DNA from 2 places in the Gordonia sp. N1V genome. Region 2 is predicted to be linked to the other one. Evidence: riboswitches for the same ligand, from Rfam matches in the RefSeq annotation. Region 2 holds a riboswitch; the other holds the start of a gene.

Region 1 (3,403 bases), on a different contig from region 2:
CAATGATGTGTCGCGGCGCCCGGCATCCGGGCCCGACAGGTGCGCAGTCCGGCGGCTCGTGAGATCAGCTCCGCGATCTCGGCGGCGCGGTTGCGATTGGCGACCGGTCCGACGGAGTCGGTGCCGGGGGTTCGGGTGATCTGCAGTCGGGGAAATCGCTCGCCGGTCAGCGTGATCCACCAGCCACGGTGGGGACGGGTGGAGCGCCGGTTGTAGGCGGGCGTGTGCGCGACGATCAACCGCAGTTCGCGGACCCCGGCCTCGAGTGCGTGGGCGCATTCGACGTGGTCGACGCGGACGGCGAGGTTGACCATCTCGGCGATCCGGGGTCGTGGGTCGGACCCGTTGAAGTACGACATCACCCGGCGTCGCAGATCCGTCGCGGTACCCACGTAGAGCACCTCGGCGGACGGTCCACGGAACAGGTAGACCCCTGGTCGTGCCGGAAGTCCTTCGGCGAGATGGCGTTTGGCGCGCAGGCGGGGGTTGCCGCGGGGTAGATAAGCGGTCAGGTCGGCGTAGGTGCGCACCCCCTGGTTGCCGATGCGCTCGAGGAGCCGATGCAGGACCTCCACGGTGGCGCGGGCGTCGTCGAGGGCCCGGTGCGTCGGACGCACCGAGACGTCGAACAGGTCGGCGAGGGCACCGAGACGGACGGTGGGGGCCTCGTCACGGGTCAGCACGCGGCGCGCGAGCCGGACGGTGCACAAGCTGGTGTGGAACGGCCAGGCCAGGTCGAGCCGCGCGGCGTTGTGGCGCAGGAATCCCATGTCGAAGCGCGCGTTGTGGGCCACCAGCAGGCATCCGCGCGCGAACTCGACGAAGGAGGACAACACCTCCCCGATCTGTGGGGCGTCGTAGACCATCGCGCTCGTGATCCCGGTCAGCGCGACGATCTGCGGCGGGATCGACCGCTGCGGGTCGACGAGGGTCGCGAACTCACCGAGCACCTCGCCGCCGCGCACCTTCACCGCGCCGATCTCGGTGATGGCGTCGCGGGCCGGATCGCCCCCCGTCGTCTCCAGGTCGACCACCACGATCGTCGTATCGAACAGGGACTGCTCGCCGAAGCCCGCGTCGTCGGTGTCTGCTCCTGCGCCGAGGTCGGCGAAGGAGAGCTGAGCCGTATCAACCACCACGCCGCGAACACTAGTTCGACCCACCGACAGCATTGGCTGGGGTGCGAGTGGCTGCTGTGATCGGTGTGTTCTCGGGCCCGTCGTCGGCGGCGCGCCGATTCTGTCGGTGGCCACTTCTACTGTCGGCTGCGGTGGTCGACACCGGAGCTCGCCCGGCCCGTTGCGCAACGGGCCGGGACGGGCGGACCGGGATGAATCGCCCGCCGACACGTCCGACAGACAGCAAGTGAGATGGAGATCACAAATGTACATCGACTGCGCCAGCTGCCCGGGCCGTCACCGTGCGTGTGACGGCTGCATGATGAACCTCTTCGTAGAGCCTGTGACCAGCGGTGATGGGGACGATCTCGGTGGTCGACGGGTGGCCCGCGAGGTGGGGGATTCCGACGCCGAGATCTGCTCCGCGGTCGATGTGTTCGCTGCTGCTTCGATGGTGAGCACGGCGTCTGCACGATCGGCAAAACTTGCCATCGGCCCTGCATGCGGACCCGGTTCGCGCCCGGGTCTGCGGATTCTGCGAGCCGGTTAGCCGTCACTGCGAATCGGGCCCTTTGTCCCCTAGTGGACAGACACGCATCCGATTTCGTAACCTTTCCGAGACCTTCACAGAGCGTCCCGCTTCAAACCGAAGCGGTCTGGGGAGATCACCGCTCAATCGTCCGACGGACGAACCGGGGAACCACACGTTTTCGGAGCAATCCGGATTGGGGTGAGTCGCGCCCTGGACACAGTTGTGTCCGGATCGCGTAGGGCCATTCTCTCGGCCCGAACCCGACAGCTAACTCGGTAGGCGGTCAAGGGAGAACCAAAGGAGAACTCGTTTCGTGGCCAAACATCGTTTGGAACAGCCGAATCGCGGAGGCATCGCCAAGAAGGCGATGATCGCGGGCTCGCTGACCGTCGGCTCGCTCGCCGTAGCCGCAGGTCCGGCCCTTGCCGCACCGGCTCCGGCGCCCAGTGCGACCATCGAGATCCCGAATCTCGGCAAGTTCACGGTGCCCGGCATCGATCAGAATCAGGTTCCGAACCAGTTCCGCCCGGGTGGTGGCGGTATCACCGCCCCGGTGCAGAGTGCTGCCGAGAAGGCCGTTCGTGCCGCGGAAACCAAGATCGGCGCGCCCTACGTCTACGGCGCCGCCGGCCCCAATGCCTTCGATTGCTCCGGTCTCGTCTACTGGTCCTACCAGCAGGCCGGCAAGACGATCCCGCGCGACAGCTACGGCCAGCTCGGCGGTGGACGCGCGGTGAACTACGCTGACGCGCAGCCGGGCGACGTCCTGATCTTCAACGGTGGTAGCCACGCCGGTCTCTACATCGGCAACGGCCAGTTCATCCACGCCTCCACCGAGGGTGTCCCGGTGCAGAAGGCGTCGGTCAACGCATGGTCGCTGACCGGGGTTCGCCGATACTGATCCCGCTCTCGGTGAGAACGTGTGAGCATGTATTCGGGCGGATCGCGCACAGCGCGATTCGCCCGAACGCGTCGAGGACTACGACGCCCCGGTTGAGGCAGAGGTGACGAGCCCGGGTCCGTGGGGAAGTGGCAAGGGGAATGTGGTGACAATCGTGGGAGCCGGATCGGCGATCGGTCCCAACCGATCGGCGCGCCTGGCGTTGACCACCGTGATCGCGGTGCTCGCGGTCGCGTTGACGCAGATCGGTGCGGTGTTCGGGACGCCGCATGCCGTGGCCGACCCGCCGCAATCGGCGGATCAGCTGCTGGCGCGTTACACCTCGCTGAGCCGTGAGGCCGAGACCTCGGCCGAACAGATGCACAACGCGCAGATCGAGTACGACAAACAGCGTGGCATCGTCGCGCAGTCCAAGAAGGCCGCCGCTGCCGCACAGAGTTCACTCGACCGCTCCCAGGTGTCGCTGAACGAGCTGCAGACGCGCTTCGATTCGCTGGTGCGCATCAGCTATATGGGTGGCCGGTCCAACCGGCTCTACGCCGTCCTCACCAGCAACTCGCCCCAGACCCTGCTCGACCAGATGTCCGGGTTGGAGATGGTCTCGCGTCGCGCCGCCGCCGATCTGTCGGCGCTGAAAAAGGTGCGCGCCCAAACCGTCTCGGACCGCGACGCCGCGAATACGGCAGCCTCGACAGCCACCCGCGCGGTCTCCGACGCCGAACGCGTGCGGGGCGATCTGCAGAAGAAGCAGGCCGAACTGCAGCTACAGGCCGCCCAGATCCGGGTGATCTACCAGAGCCTGACGGGTAAGCAGCTCGCCGCGCTCGCGGGGCCGCGCTTCGACTTCGACCC
Region 2 (3,403 bases):
CGGTATCGAGCCGCTCGGTTCCGACGACGGAGCCCTGTTCATCCCGGGTGCGGCCGCTCACCTGTCGTGCACGATCGAGAGTGAGATCCCCGCCGGCGATCACCTGCTGGTGCTGCTGCGCATCCGGCGTCTCGACGCCGACCCGGATGTCGAGCCACTCGTGTTCCACGCCAGCACCTTTCGTGCTCTACAGGCACGGATTCCCGACGACGATCCCGCGCGCCGATGACCGTCGTCGATCTCGGCCTGCCGCTGCCGTCGGTGCTACGGCACGCGGCGGACGAGGCGCGGTCCGGGGCGTCGACCGCACCCACGTCCGGGCCGCTGCGCGACACCTTCGGCCGGGTGGCCACCGATCTGCGGGTGTCGGTGACCGACCGCTGCAATCTGCGCTGCGACTACTGCATGCCCGCCGAGGGCCTCGACTGGTTGCCGACCGAGTCGGTGATGACCACCGCCGAGTTCATCCGGGTGCTGCGGATAGCCGTCGCCGACCTCGGCATCCGCACCGTCCGGTTCACCGGAGGCGAGCCGCTGCTGCGCCGCGACCTCGAGGACATCATCGCTGCCGTCACCTCGCTGCCGCAGCGCCCGGAGATCGCGATGACGACCAACGGCCTCGGGTTGAGGCGCCGTGCCGCCGGTCTCGTCGAGGCCGGGCTGACGCGCATCAATGTCTCGCTGGACACCGTCGATCCCGCCCGGTTCGCCGAGATCACCCGACGTGATCGGCTGCCCGACGTCCTCGCCGGCCTCGACGCCGCCCGTCGCGCGGGGTTGTATCCGATCAAGGTGAACGCGGTCGTCCCCGATCGTCGGGACCTGGCCGGACTGGTCGACCTCGCCCGGTTCTGCCTGGACGCCGGATATCAGCTGCGGATCATCGAGCAGATGCCGCTCGACGCCGGACATCGGTGGGATCGGTCGCGGATGGTCACCGCGACGGAAATCCTCGACGTGCTGTCGGCGCATCTCCGGTTGCGTCCCGACACCGTGCCGCGTGGAGGTGCGCCTGCGGAGACCTTCCTCGTCGATGGCCACACCGACGCCCGTGGAGTACCTGCCCGCGTCGGCGTGATCGCGTCGGTGACGCGCCCGTTCTGCGGTGACTGTGACCGGACCCGGCTGACCGCGGACGGGGCGCTGCGCAACTGCTTGTTCGCCGACGCCGAGACCTCGCTGATGCCCGTGCTGCGGGGCGGTGGTGACGACGAGCTCGACGTCGATCGTCGGATCGCGCAATTGTGGCGGGAGAACACCTGGGCCAAGCGCGCCGGGCACGCGGTCAACACCGCGGGATTCCGGCAGCCGGACCGTCCGATGTCGGCGATCGGGGGCTGAGCGGATGCGTGTGACGATCCGTTATTTCGCCGCCGCCTCCGCGGCCGCGAAGACCGAATCCGACGTGCGCGACATCGCCGAGGACATCACTCTCGGTGAGCTCGAACACATTCTGGCAGCCGATAATCCGGAGTTGGCGCGGGTGTTGGAGCGGTGTTCGTATCTGCGCGACGAGATCGCGCTGTGCGACCGCACGCGGCGCCTCGGTCCGACGCACACGATCGACGTTCTCCCCCCGTTCGCCGGGGGTTGACACACCCGGCTCACTTGTGAGCTTGATCACATAACGAGTCAATAACGAGATGGACACGAACCGGGCGTCACGCCCGTGAACTGCACGGACACCGAAACAGGGCCCAAAGACCCACCGGCACGCCGAAAATGGGTTGTCAGGACGGGGTGATTCCCGCTCTCAGACGTCGTACTGTACGAAGCGTCCTTCACAGAAGGTCACAGCACAGCAAACAACACACCAAGATTTCCACCGGTCGCGCCGAGCCTCGTTCCTCCGGTGGAATGACGAGCACACATCTTGGAACGAGGACGGGGGACCCACCCTTTTCCGCAAGGAAGAACGGACGTCGACAGACGCCCTTGGGGTTAAGTCCGGTCGCCGCACGGCGATTGTGACCGAGCACCTCTCGCTCGAACCCGACAGCTGACCTCGCAGGCGCGTGGAGAGAGGTTATTCGACTTATGTCCGGACGTCACCGCAAGCCGTCGACCACCACCGCAACCAAGACCTTCGCGAAGATCGCGCTGACCGGAGCCGTTCTCGGCGGCGGCGCGGCCCTGCTGGGCACCGGCTCGGCACATGCCGCCTCCGATTCCGAGTGGGATCAGGTCGCCCAGTGCGAGTCCGGTGGCAACTGGGCCATCAACACCGGCAACGGCTACCAGGGTGGACTCCAGTTCAGCCCGAGCACGTGGGCCGCCAACGGTGGCACCCAGTTCGCGCCGAGCGCCGACCAGGCCTCCAAGGAGCAGCAGATCACCGTCGCCGAGCGAGTCCTGGCCACCCAGGGCAAGGGCGCATGGCCGGTCTGCGGCACCGGGTTGTCGGGGGCCACCCCGCGGACCGCCCCGGCCGACACCCCGCGTCCGGATGCGCCCCAGGCGCCCGCCAAGGGTCTCGCGAACACCCCGAACGCCACCAGCACCGACCAGGCGATCGATCAGGTCAGCCAGGCCGGCGTCAGCCCCGAGGTGCAGAACCTGCTCAAGGCCGCCAAGGACAGCGGCTACCAGCTCACCCCGGATCAGCTGCGCCTGTTCAACGAGAACAAGGGACTCGTCCCGCTCCCCTGAACCCGATCGGTTCAGCCCTGACGAAGGGCCCCGCACGTTGCTCGACGCCGTGCGGGGCCCTTTTCCAATTGTCGGGGGGTGTGTCGGTTGTGGCCGGTGTCAGGTGGTGACCTGTATCAGGTGATGCCCGTGATCAGGCCGACCCGACCCACTCGTCGGTTCCGTCGCCGAAGAACTGGTGTTTCCACACCGGTATGCGCGCCTTGACCTCGTCGACGAGTCGCGCGCACAACGCGAACGCCTCGGCGCGGTGATCGGCGGCCACGGCGACGACGAAGGCGACGTCGCCGACCGACAGGTCACCCACCCGATGGGAGACCGCGACCGCCCGGACGCCGTCGGCGGCCGCACAGATCTCGGTGACCACCTCGGTGAGCACGCGCGGGGCGTCCGGGTGCGCCGAATACGACAGACTCGTCACCGTGCGGCCGCCGTCGTGGTCGCGGACCGCGCCGACGAACCCGACGACCGCGCCGGCATGTCCATCGGCAGCCGCGACGACGCGGGCCTCGTGGTCGGCGAGTGCGATCGGGTCGACGCTCACCGCCGTGTGCACGACCACCACCGGGTTGCCGGCGGTCATCGGTGACAACCATTCAAACGGTGACAACCATTCAATCGGTGACACGAGTTCATCAGTGATCGCCGCCGCGGATTTGGTCGAGAGCGTGGTCGAGGACGGTGGCGAGGACCGAAAGGCCGTCGCGCACACCGCCGGTCGAGCCGGGCAGATTGACCACCAGCGTCGTGCCGG

Evidence for each region. Region 2 has a riboswitch for cyclic di-AMP ahead of P3L18_RS13760 (transglycosylase family protein). Riboswitches for the same ligand answer to the same signal wherever they lie in the genome.
Region 1: another riboswitch for cyclic di-AMP. It lies ahead of P3L18_RS00970 (C40 family peptidase); the one in region 2 lies ahead of P3L18_RS13760 (transglycosylase family protein).

What each region holds. Positions count from the first base shown of each region.
Region 1 is NZ_JARJDD010000001.1:216,319-219,721, reverse strand. It holds gene P3L18_RS00975 (DEDD exonuclease domain-containing protein) at 1-1,172, opposite strand, end outside; cyclic di-AMP (ydaO/yuaA leader) riboswitch at 1,778-1,947, shown strand; gene P3L18_RS00970 (C40 family peptidase) at 1,964-2,551, shown strand; gene P3L18_RS00965 (NlpC/P60 family protein) at 2,694-3,403, shown strand, end outside.
Region 2 is NZ_JARJDD010000009.1:101,826-105,228, reverse strand. It holds gene P3L18_RS13775 (flavin reductase family protein) at 1-229, shown strand, start outside; gene moaA (GTP 3',8-cyclase MoaA) at 226-1,341, shown strand; gene P3L18_RS13765 (MoaD/ThiS family protein) at 1,346-1,594, shown strand; cyclic di-AMP (ydaO/yuaA leader) riboswitch at 1,856-2,030, shown strand; gene P3L18_RS13760 (transglycosylase family protein) at 2,038-2,649, shown strand; gene P3L18_RS13755 (molybdenum cofactor biosynthesis protein MoaE) at 2,783-3,232, opposite strand; gene P3L18_RS13750 (molybdenum cofactor synthesis domain-containing protein) at 3,285-3,403, opposite strand, start outside.